2 regions of the Dermacoccus sp. Tok2021 genome follow, and region 1 is predicted to be linked to the other one. Evidence: riboswitches for the same ligand, from Rfam matches in the RefSeq annotation. Region 1 holds a riboswitch; the other holds the start of a gene.
The links. A riboswitch is a leader RNA that binds a small molecule or an ion and turns the genes downstream of it on or off. The one in region 1 is predicted to bind cyclic di-AMP.
Positions count from the first base shown of each region.

Region 2: another riboswitch for cyclic di-AMP. It lies ahead of K9D12_RS01635 (C40 family peptidase); the one in region 1 lies ahead of K9D12_RS14735 (C40 family peptidase).

Region 1 is NZ_JAGTHU010000001.1:35,245-42,146, reverse strand. Features, by position in the region: gene pdxH (pyridoxamine 5'-phosphate oxidase) at 1-46, shown strand, start outside; gene K9D12_RS00200 (DUF305 domain-containing protein) at 288-1,046, opposite strand; gene K9D12_RS00195 (DUF3105 domain-containing protein) at 1,061-1,714, opposite strand; gene K9D12_RS00190 (metal-dependent transcriptional regulator) at 1,822-2,523, shown strand; cyclic di-AMP (ydaO/yuaA leader) riboswitch at 2,740-2,911, shown strand; gene K9D12_RS14735 (C40 family peptidase) at 2,915-3,928, shown strand; gene K9D12_RS00180 (hypothetical protein) at 4,003-4,767, opposite strand; gene K9D12_RS00175 (hypothetical protein) at 5,076-5,651, shown strand; gene K9D12_RS00170 (MFS transporter) at 5,635-6,840, opposite strand.
Region 2 is NZ_JAGTHU010000001.1:342,804-349,705, reverse strand. Features, by position in the region: gene K9D12_RS01660 (non-heme iron oxygenase ferredoxin subunit) at 1-21, shown strand, start outside; gene sufC (Fe-S cluster assembly ATPase SufC) at 60-830, shown strand; gene K9D12_RS01650 (cysteine desulfurase) at 833-2,128, shown strand; gene sufU (Fe-S cluster assembly sulfur transfer protein SufU) at 2,130-2,612, shown strand; gene K9D12_RS01640 (metal-sulfur cluster assembly factor) at 2,609-3,004, shown strand; gene K9D12_RS01635 (C40 family peptidase) at 3,234-3,707, opposite strand; cyclic di-AMP (ydaO/yuaA leader) riboswitch at 3,712-3,899, opposite strand; gene K9D12_RS01630 (neutral zinc metallopeptidase) at 4,013-4,981, opposite strand; gene K9D12_RS01625 (ABC-F family ATP-binding cassette domain-containing protein) at 5,146-6,744, shown strand; gene K9D12_RS01620 (ABC transporter ATP-binding protein) at 6,796-6,902, shown strand, end outside.

The sequences.
Region 1 (6,902 bases):
CCTCGACGACCCTTCGGCATGGCGTCTCGAACGTCGTTGGCCGTGAACGAGATTCGCTGACGCGAAATCCCCTGCCGGGACGATGCGACCTACCTCACGCGCGGTGGGTGTTCCTTCGGGAACGAAGTCGACCCGTTGTAGCGTTGACCATGACGAAGCGCGCCGCGTTCCCTCCCCCTGGTGGCGTGCTTCGTTCTGTTCGGCCGCAGCGCCTTCGGGTGCGCGCCGAACGGCGAAGGGCCGGACTCCCACGTGGCGTCCGGCCCTTCGTTCTTGTGTGCTGATGGCTATTTCTGACCTGCTTCGGCATCGCTCCACGGTTTGGCGCCGCGCTTGGCGAGCATGCTCGTCATGAGGTTGATCTCGCTCTTCTGGCCCTCCACCATGGTTCTGGCCAGGCGGACGGTCTGTGAGTCGCTCGCCGCAGCCTGAGCGGCCTCTGCCATCTCCACGCCGGCGCGGTGGTGGACGATCATCAGCCGCAGGTAGAGGATCTCTGCTTGCTTGCCGCGGCTCTCGCGTAGCTTCGACAACTGCTCGCCGGACGCCATGCCCGGCATCCGGCCGTCCGCGAGGAGCATTTGTCCCTTCGGAAGACCAGCGTGCTGGTGGCCGGTCCGCGCCATCCACGCCATGCGCTCACCGGACACCGCGAGGGGCAGCTCCCATTCCTGCAGCCACGCCATCATCTGGCCGCGCTGGTTCTCCTGCGTCGTCGCGATGTCGTAGGACAGCGTCTGGATGTCGGCTGCGGTGCTGCGCGAGCGCACCGTCATCGACATGTCGACAGCCTGCGCGTGGTGCGCCGACATGTCGCGCGCGAACCCGGCGTCGACGCTGTCGGCTCCCGGGTGACGTGGCTGCGCCGACCACATGCCGACGAGTGCGGCGAGCGCGAGGGCCACGAGTGCGACCAGCGTGATGGCCGCCGGGCGGCGTACCTGTGCCCAGGTGAGGTCGTCGCGACGCTCGTCGTCCGACGCGGGCTCCGGGCTTCGATGACGCTCGGGGCCCCCACCGTCGTGCGGTTTCTTTTCGTCCGTCATGGAAGGTCCGAGCGTCACATCTGGCCGGCGAGCTTGCCCGTGTTCGGGTCGTACGCGCCGCTGCAGGCTGCGCCCGGCTCAGGCGTCTGGGGGCCCTGCAGGTAGGCGTCGATGAACTTCTTGATGCGCGGATCCGAAGCGTTGTCGACCTTGAGCTGGTGGCCCCAGGCCGTCAGGACGATCTTCGAGCCCTGACCCGGGTACTGACTCATGAGCATGTAGTCCTGGCCGGCCAGCTTCTTCAGCTTGGAGATGTCACCGCTGCTCGCCTTGTCGGTGGTGATCCACACGGCGCCGTGTTCGAGGCTGTGGACGGCGTACTTGTCCGGGATCTTCTTGTCGTAGACGCCGCAGTTGGCCCAGGCCTGGTTGTGGTTACCGCCTGCGGGCGGCGTCATGGGGAACGTGGGGTCGCCCTCCACGTGGTCGCGGCCCAGGTTGCTCCACGTCTTCATGCCCTTGATGTCGGAGCTGGCGGTGCCGCCGTCGCCTCCGTCGCCAGAGTCGCGCGTCGCGAGGAAACCCACACCTGCACCGAGCGCGACGACCGCGGCGACTCCGCCCGCGATCAGGGCCATGCGCTTCTTCTTCTCCGAGCGGCGCTGCTCGGCCTGCATCTGGGCGAGGCGCTCGCGTCCACTCGCCGTATCGCGATCGCTGCGTGCCATGGGGGTACTCCTCGTGGGGGTCGTGCTGTGCGGTCGGCGCTCATTATGGCCGTACAACCTTTGCGCACGGCTACGCAGGAGGCCGTGGAGGTGGCACTCTTGTCCTCGTGAGTGACCTCATCGATACCACCGAGATGTATCTGCGCACGATCTATGACCTCGAGGAAGAGGGCATCCCTCCGCTGCGCGCACGTATCGCCGAGCGCCTCGGCCACTCCGGCCCGACCGTCTCGCAGACGGTCGCGCGCATGGAGCGTGACGACCTGCTGCACGTCGGTGACGGTCGGCGGATCGAGCTGACGGATAAGGGGCGCACGCTGGCGACCCGCGTCATGCGCAAGCATCGCCTCGCCGAGCGCCTGCTCGTCGACGTCATCGGGCTCGAACTCGAGTTCGTGCACGACGAGGCATGCCGCTGGGAACACGTCATGAGTGAGCGCGTGGAGCGCAAGATTCTCGAACTCATCGCCGACAAGGGCCTGTCGCCCTACGGCAACCCCATTCCAGGTCTCGCAGAGCTGGGATGGGAAGGGGAGGCGATCGGCTTCCGTGACGGCGTGCAGTCGCTGGTCGAGGTCGCCGGCCAGGAGCCCGTCGAGGTCATCGTGCGGCGCATCGGTGAGCCGGCCCAGGCGGACGCCGAGTCGCTCGCTGTTCTGACGAGCGTCGGCCTCGCGCCGCAGGTGGCCCTGATCGTGCGCGCCGAGGGTGAGCGTGTGCACGCTGCGGTGCTCGACCGGCTGGACGACGCGGTGTCGCTTCCGCACGACCTCGCGTCCCACGTTTTCGTGGAGGTTCGTCAGGGCTGACGCGTGTGATGTTTGTCACATAATCGGCCTGTAACGGTTTTGCGGATTTCGGCGGTGGCGGGGAGCGTCATGCCCCCACGGGTGGAGTTCGCGTTTGCCGCGCCGTGACGCGGCGAACACCAACTCCACGTGCCCGTGATCTTTCCGTTACGGTCGGTTGCGGTTCGGTTCGAGAACACTCGTTCGCCCTTCGCGCCCAGCCCTGTCGGGGCGTACGAGTCTTATCCGCGAGATCGCAGTGACAGGGGCGGGGGACCCACTTTTCGTCCGAGGCCATGAGCCACGGACTTGGGGTGAAGTCACGCACGAGACCGCACAGGTCGGCGTGACCGGGCTGAGCAACTGGCCCGAACCCGACAGCTCACCTCGTAGGCGCTCGAGAGGTTGCACATTGTCCACCCAGAAGACCATCGGTCGTCACGCCCAGTCGAAGAACCCCCGTAGCCTGACCCGCGTCTCCGCGGCCGTCACTGTCACCGGTGGTCTCGTCGCAGGCCTCGCCGCGACGGGCTCGTCCGCAGGCGCTGCTCCGACGACGCCGCGTCAGGAGGCCGTGCGGGCCGCCACGACGCCGCTCGAGCTCAAGACGGTCACCCCCGCCAAGTCGCTCGTCGTGAAGCAGGCCAAAAAGGCTGCGGCTACCAAGAAGTCCACTGTCAAGAAGGCCTCGCGCACGCAGGTCCGTCAGGCCCTGACGCAGCGCAACGAGCGCGCCACGCAGGCCCTCGCCGCTCAGCGCAAGGCTGCGCAGGAGCGTCGTGAGGCTCGCGCCGCCGCGAAGGAGCGCGAGGAGCGTCAGCAGCTCAGCCGCACGCAGGTGCGCCGCACCGTCACGCAGCACCGCACGCCGAACCAGCAGAACGCCTACGGCCAGCAGCGTCAGCGTCCGGCCGCTACGGCGACCACGCAGCGTCAGCGTCCGGCCGCTACGGCGACCACGCAGCGCACGCGTCCGGCCGCTACGGCGACCACGCAGCGCACGCGTCCGGCCGCTACGGCGACCACGCAGCGCACGCGTCAGTACACGGTCAACACGGCCGCGACGCGCATGACGAACCAGAAGGCCTCGGCTGCCACGCCGTCGCGCTCCGGTGTCGTCGCCATCGCGTCGCGCTACACGGGCATCCGTTACACGTGGGGCGGCAGCACGCCGGCCACGGGTCTCGACTGCTCCGGTTTCGTCGCCTACGTGTTCAAGCAGATCGGCGTCAACCTTCCGCACCAGTCCGGTGCCATCCGGGCCATGACGACGCCGGTCTCGAACCCGCGTCCGGGTGACCTCGTCTACTCGCCGGGCCACATCGGCATCTACGCCGGTAACGGCATGTCGTACGAAGCCCGCCAGGCGGGCATGCCGTCGGGTCTCTACCCGGTGGTTCGCGGATCCTCCTACGGCCGCCTCTGACCGAACCGGTCGCACGACAAAGGCGCCGCAAGCCCTCGGGCTTGCGGCGCCTTCGCGCGTTGGTGGACCCGGGCTTACTTGAACTCTCGGAAGAACATGGCCGCTGCGCCACCGACGCCGAGGAGGACGACGCCGAGTCCGATGGCGAGCGTGAGGTTGCTCGGGCCGTCGGAGTCGTCGAACGCGGGCGCGGCGAGGCTCGACGCGCTGCTGCTCGGCGTCCGTGACGACGTCTTCGAGCTCGAGGAGGACGTGGAGGACGACGACGAGGAGGACGCGCTGCTGCTCGGCGTGGAGGTGGCCGTCGGGCTCATCTCGTTGGAGCGGGTGGTGGACGGCTCCGTCGGTGCCGGAACGTCGCTCGTCGCGCTCGGCAGGCCGGTTGCGGGCACGTTGTCCGTGGTCGGTGCGGGAGCACTGTGCGTTCGCGTCGGCGTGTAGGTCGGGGTGGACGTCGACGGCTCCGGCGCCGGAGCGCACTGGTCGAGCGGGAGCGAGCCGACGCCGACTCCGCCGGCATTGATGTAGACGGCGCCGGCGCCCGACGGGATGGACAACGTCACCGTCGTCGACGCGTACGGAGCCACGGTGGTGGCCGCCGGGGAGACGGGGGAGCCTCCCGCTGAGGCGGTGAACGTCTGGACGAGTTCGCTGCCGTTGGTCAACGTGACCGTGACGAGCGTTCCGTTCGCGCCGCAGGTCGGCGACTGGAAGATGGCGCTGCTGCCTCCCGGCGCCTTGGGGAGCGCGGACGCGGCGGACGCGCCGGTGACAGCGATGACGCCGAGACCGGCGGCGCCGGCGAGAGCGCGGGCGGAGGAGAAGGGGCGTGCAAGCATCGGGAGCGACCTTCGGAAGACGTCGAGCGGCGTGGTGCCCGTCGATTCTTCCACGAACCGAGCCGAACAGCAGGACGATCGGTCTTCGATGCCCGGCTGGGGTCGACGAATCAGATGAAACTCGAGTGCAACCAAATGCTCCCCTCGTGCGTCTTTCCTCGTGAACGCTCGAAAACAGAGCGGTCCGTCACATTTGCGCCGCAGCGCACATGGGGCAGAAGGCTCGCGGTAGCGGGGTCGGTGGGGTCTTGGGGGCTCGATCGCCCCCGCACCGGCGAGCGGGCGTTAGGTCTGATTGACTTGGCGCCGTGACGATCAACGCAGCTGCTGTGGCCTACCTGCGCCACCACCTGTGCGAATTTCTCCTCTTCGTCGTACTGGCCACGCCGGTGCTCGTCATGCGTCCGTTCCTCGGCAACGTTGTCGTCGTCGTCCTCTTTTTCGTCATGTACTTCGGTTTCTCGTACCAGAGTGAGCGCGCGGTTCGTCTGCGCGTGGACGACGACGGTGTGCAGTACCTCGCGGGCGGGCGGGATCGCTCGTTCATCGCCTGGAGCGAGATCGGAGCGATCGTGCCGCGTCGGTTCCGCGGATGGCCCGCCGAGGATGCTCTCGTCGTCCTCGATCACGCGGACAAGCCGCTTCTCGTGGCTGGTGTCGCGATGTTCGGTGATGCGGACCTGCGGCGGGTGAAGGCCTACGCCGGGCAGCGCGTCGAGGTGCGTGAGCCTGTTGTTCTGTCGGCGCTCACGGGTCGAGCGGGCGGACACCGTCGGCCCGATCTCGTGCCGGAGCGCACGTCGGAGCGGTTCCTCGCGTCGTCGATCGGCGGCATGGTACTCGCCGCGCTCGTGGCGGTGGCGCTGTTCAGCTTCGTGCGCTGAGGCGCTGCTCGCGTCGGTCGGAGAGGACGACGACGGCGAGGCACGCGGCGGCCATCGCGGCGCCGAAGAGGAACATCACGGAGTAGTGGATGCCCGCCTGTTCCGTGACCCACGCCATGATGGCCGGCACCGCGAAGCCGAGGTAGGTCACGGAGTAGAAAACGGCGGTGAGGCCGGCGAGGTCGCGCGGGCCGGCGATGCGCTGCACCTCGAGCAGGCCGCTCACCATGGCGAGGCCGTAGCCGGCGCCGAGGACGAAGCTACCGAGAATCGCGGTGGCGATGGCCAGCTCTGACGCGGCGAGCGCGCCGAGCAGCATTCCGGCGACGAGAACGACGAGCGCCGCTGTCACGGCCCGTGCGGAGCCGGGGCGGTCGATCTTGCGCCCGAGGGATTGCACGAAGAAGCCGCAGGTGAGGCCGACGACGCACAGGAGCGCGGAGAAGGCGATGGGTGCGTTCGTCACGCGGGAGCTCATGAGGGCGGGCAGGACGGCGTACGCGCAGGCGGCTGCGCCGAAGACCCAGGGCGCGACCGGCAGGACGACGGTGAGGAAGCGTCGGTGGCCGAGCGCGGGGATGCGCAGGTCGTCGCGCAGGCGCCCGGTGTTGCGGTTCGTCAGGTCGATGGTTTCCGGGGTGCCGCGCAGGCCGATTGCTGCGCTCAGCGTGACGAGGATGTTGACGACGTACGCGAGTTCGTCGGGGTAGGGCGCCCACTGAGCGAGGCAGCCGGCGACGCCCGCACCGATGCCGAATCCGGCGGTGAGCGACATGGCGGCGCGCTTGGCGCCGGTGCCGTCGGGTACGTCGTCGTGGGGGCGGGAGGAGAGTTCCTTGACCCAGGACGTGCCGACGGCCATGACGAGGCCGAGCGCGATGCCGGACAGGACGCGTCCGGCGAAAAGCGCCGCGACCTGGCCGTGCGCGAGCGCGAGGGTGGCACTGCCGGCCATCGCGATCCAGGGGGCCGGAGCGAGGAGCTTGGCTCGCCCGTACCGGTCGGAGAGCGGGCCGCCGATGAGCAGCGACGGGATGATGCCGAGCACGTAGGCGAAGAGCAGGATGTCGACGGTGACCGCCGGCAGGTGGTGCTGCGACTTGTACATGACGAGCAGGGGAGTGAACTCGTTGCCACCCCAGGCCACGGCGAGCATGGCGTGGGCGGGGCGGGTCCACGGCTTCGTCATGGGGCTTCCTCCAGGTGCTCGGCTACTGGCAGGTACCCATGAAATCACGCGGCTTGGCGCGG
Region 2 (6,902 bases), 310 kb from region 1:
CTCGTCGGCATCCCCGCCTGAGCACCCCCGAAACTTTCCTGACAGAAGGACGAACAAGCATGTCAACGCTGGAAATCCGCGATCTTCACGTGACCGTCGAGACGGAGAACGGCACGAAGGAGATCCTCAAGGGCGTCAACCTGACGATCAACTCGGGCGAGACGCACGCCATCATGGGCCCCAACGGCTCCGGCAAGTCGACGCTGGCCTACTCCATCGCCGGCCACCCCAAGTACACGGTCACGTCGGGCACCGTCACGCTGGACGGTGAGGACGTCCTCGCGATGGAGGTCGACGAGCGCGCCCGTGCGGGCCTCTTCCTCGCCATGCAGTACCCCGTCGAGGTTCCGGGCGTCACCGTCTCGAACTTCCTGCGCACGGCCAAGACGGCCATCGACGGCGAAGCACCGAAGGTGCGTACGTGGGTCAAGGACGTCAAGGGCGCCATGGGCAACCTCAAGATGGACCCGGCCTTCGCCGAGCGCAACGTCAACGAGGGCTTCTCCGGCGGCGAGAAGAAGCGCCACGAGATCCTGCAGATGGAGCTTCTCAAGCCGAAGATGGCGATCCTCGACGAGACCGACTCCGGCCTCGACGTCGACGCGCTGCGCATCGTCTCCGAGGGCGTCAACCGCGCCAAGGACGAGACGAACTGCGGCGTCCTGCTCATCACGCACTACACGCGCATCCTGCGCTACATCAAGCCCGACCACGTCCACGTGTTCGTCAACGGCAAGGTGGCAGAGGAGGGTGGCCCCGAGCTGGCCGACCGCCTCGAGGCCGAGGGCTACGACCGCTACGTCAACGCCGCTGCGGAGGCGAAGGCCTGATCATGGCTCACGCATCCTTCGACGCGGCGCGCGTGCGGGAGGACTTCCCGCTGCTCGCGCGCCGCGTCCGCGACGACAAGCCGCTGGTCTACCTCGACTCCGGTGCGACGTCGCAGAGCCCCGAGTCGGTCATCACCGCCGAGGGCGACTTCTACCGCACCGTGAACGCTGCGGTGCACCGAGGAGCCCACCAGCTCTCCGAGGAAGCCACCGACGCCTACGAAGGCGCGCGCGAGACCATCGCCCGTTTCATCGGTGGGCGAGCCGACGACATCGTGTTCACCAAGAACGCCACCGAGGCTCTCAACCTCGTTGCGTACGCCTTCAGCAATGCCGGCGCGCCCGGCGCGATGGACGGCGTCGATGAGGCGATCGCCTCGAAGTTCGCGCTGGGCCCCGGTGACGAGATCGTCGTCACGGCGATGGAGCACCACGCTAACCTCGTGCCGTGGCAGGAACTCGCACGTCGTACCGGCGCCACGTTCCGTTGGATCGAGATCACCGACGACGGTTTCGTCGACCTCGATTCGGCGCGTGAGGTCATCACCGAGCGGGCCAAGGTCGTCGCCTTCACCCACGTCTCCAACGTGCTGGGCACGATCAACCCCGTCAATGACCTCGCAACGATCGCTCGCGAGGCCGGGGCACTCGTCGTTCTCGACGCGTGCCAGTCGGTGCCGCACATGCCCGTCGACGTGGCACAGCTCGATGTCGACTTCCTCGCCTTCTCCGGCCACAAGATGCTCGGTCCCACCGGCATCGGTGTGCTGTGGGGCAAACACGAACTCCTCGAGGCGATGCCTCCGTTCCTCACCGGCGGATCGATGATCGAGATCGTGAAGCTCGAAGGCACGACGTTCGCGCCCCCGCCCCAGCGCTTCGAGGCGGGCACGCCGAACGCCGCCCAGGCCGTCGGTCTCGCCGCCGCGTGCGACTACCTCGAGGCGCTCGGCATGGACAACGTGCTGCGTCACGAGCAGGATCTGATCCAACTCACGCTCGACGGCCTCGCCGAGCGTCCCTGGGTCAGCGTGCTCGGCCCCCAGGACGCAGGTGCCCGGCTCGGTGCGGTCGCGTTCGTCGTCGACGGGGTGCACCCGCACGACGTCGGGCAGATTCTCGACGACGCCGGTGTTGCCATTCGTACCGGTCACCACTGCGCGTGGCCGTTGCACCGACGTCTTCGCGCCGTGGCGAGCAGCCGTGTCAGTTTCAACGTCTACTCCACGGCCGACGACGTCGAGGCGTTCCTCACGGCGCTCGACCGGGTGCCGAACATCTTCGGTCTGGAGGTCTGAGATGGATCTGTACCAGGAGCTCATTCTCGAGCACTCCAAGCGCCCGCAGCACGCGGGCCTGCGCGAGCCGTTCGGCGCCGAGAGCCACCACGTCAACACCTCCTGCGGTGACGAGATCACCCTGCGTGTCGACGTCGAAGGCGAGGGCGACGACGCCGTCATCAAGGACGTCAGCTACGACTCGATCGGTTGCTCGATCTCCGTGGCGTCGGCGTCAATGCTTGCCGAGAACCTCATCGGGCTCACGCTGCGTGAAGCCCAGGAGGTCTTCGGTGCCACCCGCACGATGCTCACGAGCAAGGGCCAGTCTGCCGGTGACGAGGAAGTCATCGGCGACGCCATCGCCCTCGCCGGAGTCTCGAAGTACCCCGCGCGCGTCAAGTGCGCCCTGCTGTCGTGGTCCGCACTGCAGGACTCGCTCGGCAAACTCGGTCTCGACCTGACCGGGGGCGCCGCATCCACCACGGAGGAGACCAAGGCATGACCGACAACGAGATCACCGCCGACGTGACCGCCAACGAGGCCGAGGCGCCCGAGCGCGCCCAGGCGCAGGGAGTCAGCGACTCCGGCGTCGAGGTCGAGGAGGTCAAGGAGGCCCTGCGTGACGTCGTCGACCCCGAGCTCGGCATCAACGTCGTCGACCTCGGCCTCGTCTACGGCATCACCGTCGACGAGAGCAAGCACGCCGTCATCGACATGACGCTGACGTCTGCGGCCTGCCCGCTCACGGACGTCATCGAGGAGCAGGTCGCCACGTCCCTGCTTGATGTCGTCACGGGCCACACGCTCAACTGGGTGTGGATGCCGCCGTGGGGCCCGGACAAGATCACCGACGACGGCCGCGAGCAACTTCGCGCGCTCGGCTTCAACGTCTGACAAGAGGTGGGCGAAAGCGGCTCCGGTCCTCCTGAGTCGCGTCGACCCTGACGACGAAGGCACTCACCACTGTGGTGAGGGCCTTCGTCGTGTCGTTATCTCGCGTGACGTCCGCGAGAAAACGCAACCCGTGTGGAAGCCGGTCGATTGCCCACAGTGGAGAGACGCGAAACGGCCCCTCGTCCCGGAGGACGAGGGGCCGTTTCGAAACGTCGCAGAGGCTCGCGGATCAGACGCGACCGAAGCGGTAGCTGGCACCGGCGCGCGAGAGCGACACGCGCGTACCCGGACGCATAGCGTGCCACACCATGCCGTTACCGGCGTAGATACCCGTGTGGTAGGCGTAACCACCAGAGGTGAGGAACGCCAGGTCGCCCGGACGGGCGTACGCGCGGGAAACGCGGTAGGAGGAGCGGTACTGCTGGTTGGCCGTACGCGGCAGGTAGCGGCCGACCTGGCGGTAGGACCAGCTCGTCAGACCCGAGCAGTCGAAGCGCCACGGGCCGGAAGCGCCGTACACGTAGGGCGCACCACGACGGCTCGAGGCCTTGGCCACGGCGCGGCGCGCGGACGCGGCCGTGACGGCGCTGGCGTTCGAGGCGCTGGCAACCGAGACGGCGCCGAGAGCGGAGGAGGCCAGAGCCGTGCCGACGGCAACCTTGGAGGTGTTGGCCATGAAGGAGCGGCGGGACATGTTCTTCATGTCGATTCATTTCCAGGAGCGCTTACGAGGCATGACCTGTCGGGTTCGAGATCCTAGATTCTCGGCCCACCGAAGTGAGCTTTACCCCAAGAACCACCGAAGTGGCCCGGATGCTGGGTGCACCGTTCCCGTCGCTCCGCGTGATGCGAAGTTTTACCTGACCTTCGTGACGGGACTCAGCGACGAAGCAGGGCCGCACCGTTTCGGTGCGACCCTGCAAGATTACAGACTGATCACGAGCGACACAAATCGAGCGTTCATCAACTTGTCAGGAGAACCACATCTTCGCGGTTTTCCGGCGTTTTTCAGCCCAGATCCTGTGCGTTGAACGTGTCGCAGGAGTTGAGTTCACCGCTCTGGAAACCGGTGAGGAACCACTTCTGACGCTGCTGCGACGAACCGTGCGTCCACGACTCCGGCGTCACCCGGCCCTGGGCCTTCTGCTGGATGCGGTCGTCACCGACCGCGGATGCGGCGGACAGCGCCGACTTGATGTCGGACTCGGTCACGGTCTTGAGGAGGGTGTTGCCGTTCTTGTCCTTGGCCTCGGTGGCGTGGTTGACCCAGATGCCGGCGTAGCAGTCGGCCTGCAGCTCGAGGCGGACCGATCCGGACTCGGGCCCCTTCGGGTCCTGCTGGGCGCGACCCAGGGCGCCGAGAAGGTCCTGGATGTGGTGGCCGTACTCGTGCGCGACGACGTACATCTGAGCGAGGTTGCCGCCGTCGGCGCCGTAGGTGCTCGACAGCTCCTGGAAGAAGCTCGTGTCGATGTAGACCTTCCGGTCGTTCGGGCAGTAGAACGGCCCCATCTGCGAGCTCGCGGTGCCGCAACCGGAGGACGTCTGGCCGCTGTAGAGCTTGGTGGGCGCGTACTCGTACTCGGTGCGACCGCCGGTGAAGTCCGGGAGCGCCTGGTCCCAGTAGGCCTGAACGGCATTGACCGTTCCGATCACGCGGCAGGTGTCGTCCTCGTTGGCGTCAGCACCCGTCTTGCAGGCCTGGATCTGCTGGGAGACCCGGTCGTTCGAGCCGGAGACGTCCTGCGTGTCCTGGCTGTACTGGTTGAGGCCGCTCGCGCCGCCGGGGTAGCTGCTCCCGCCACCGCTGCCGGTGATGTCGATGCCGAAGAACGCAAAGATGAGCATGAGGATGAGACCGCCGATACCGCCGACGGCCGTACCTCCGCCCATCCCGCCGCGGCCACCGCCGAAGCCTCCGGAACCACCGGATTCGACCTGCGACGTGTCCAGCTGCGCGTTGTCGTTGAACGTCAAGAGAACCTCCGTTGTGAAGGCGGACGGCGTCGTCCACCCCGATTCATCTCTCGTAGACTACTGGGGCTTCACGCGCCTCGCCGTATGTCACGCGAGCAGAGCGCTCCCGTCCGGCGTGTCGGAGCCGTACACCCCTTCACCGTTCTTTCGAGGAGCCCTGCCCTGTGATCACCGCCGAAGGCATCGAACTGCGCGCCGGCTCGCGCATCCTGCTCGAGAGCGCCACGTTCCGGGTGGCCGCCGGTGACCGTGTCGGACTCGTCGGGCGCAACGGTGCCGGTAAGACCACCCTGACGAAGGTGCTCGCCGGTGAGGGTCTGCCCGCTGCCGGCAAGGTGGTCAGCTCCGGGGCAGTGGGATACCTGCCGCAGGATCCCCGCACCGGTGACCTCGATGTCCTCGCGCGCGACCGTATCCTGTCCGCGCGCGGCCTCGACGCCATCGTCGCCGACCTGCGCAAGGCCGAAGCATCCATGGCCAGTGAGAACGACGACGTCCGCGAACGGGCGATGCGTCGCTACAGCCGTCTCGATGCCGAGTTCGACGCCCAGGGCGGGTACGCCGCCGAGTCGGAGGCGTCGTCGATCGCCTCGAGCCTCGGGCTCGAACAGCGCATCCTCGAGCAGCCCCTGCGCACGCTGTCCGGTGGTCAGCGCCGCCGGATCGAATTGGCACGCATCCTCTTCTCGGGCGCTCAGACCCTGCTTCTCGACGAACCGACCAACCACCTCGATGCCGATTCCATCATCTGGCTGCGCGATTACCTCAAGAGCTACCGAGGTGGGCTCATCGTCATCAGTCACGACGTCGACCTGCTCGACGCCGTCGTGACGAAGGTGTTCCACCTCGACGCCAACCGGGCCGAGATCGACCAGTACAACGTCGGGTGGAAGGCATACCTCCAGGCCCGCGAACTCGACGAGAAGCGTCGCAAGCGCGAGCGACTCAACGCCGAGAAGAAGGCCGGCGTCCTGCTGGCCCAGGCCGACAAGATGCGGGCGAAGGCGACGAAGGCCGTGGCGGCCCAGAACATGGCGCGGCGCGCCGAGAAGATGCTCGCCGGCATCGAGGGCGAACGCGTGCAGGACAAGGTCGCCAAGCTGCGCTTCCCGAAGCCTGCGCCGTGCGGCAAGACGCCGCTCATGGCGGAGGGACTCTCGCGCTCCTACGGTTCGCTCGAGATCTTCACCGATGTCGACCTCGCCATCGACCGTGGCTCGAAGGTCGTCGTCCTCGGACTCAACGGTGCCGGTAAGACGACGCTCCTGAGGATGCTCGCGGGCGTCGATGCACCGGACACGGGCCGCATCCTGCCTGGCCACGGACTCAAGATCGGTTACTACGCCCAGGAGCACGAGAACCTCGACGTCGACCGCAGCGTCCTGGAGAACATGAAGTCAGCAGCGCCCGAGCTCGGGGAGACCGAGGTCCGCAAGGTGCTCGGCTCGTTCCTCTTCTCCGGTGACGACGTCGACAAGCCCGCCGGCGTTCTCTCCGGTGGCGAGAAGACGCGACTCTCGCTGGCGCTGCTCGTCGTCTCGAGCGCCAACGTGCTGCTGCTCGACGAACCGACGAACAACCTCGACCCGGCCAGCCGCGAGGAGATCCTCGGGGCGCTCAACAACTACGAGGGTGCCGTCGTGCTCGTCAGCCACGACGACGGCGCCGTGGAGGCCCTCAACCCCGAACGCATCCTGCTCCTGCCGGACGGTGTCGAGGACCTGTGGGGTCCGGACTACGCCGACCTCGTCTCCCTCGCCTGATCGACGTGAGACCGTTCGCATGCTGAGGTCAGGAGCCGCGCCGTGTCGATGATGGGCCCGGGCTGGCAGATGATGCGCTCGATGTCGAAGGACGCCACGGTCAAGGACCAGCGCCTGGCTCCGGGCACGGTGCGTCGCGTCGGCGGATACGCCACGCG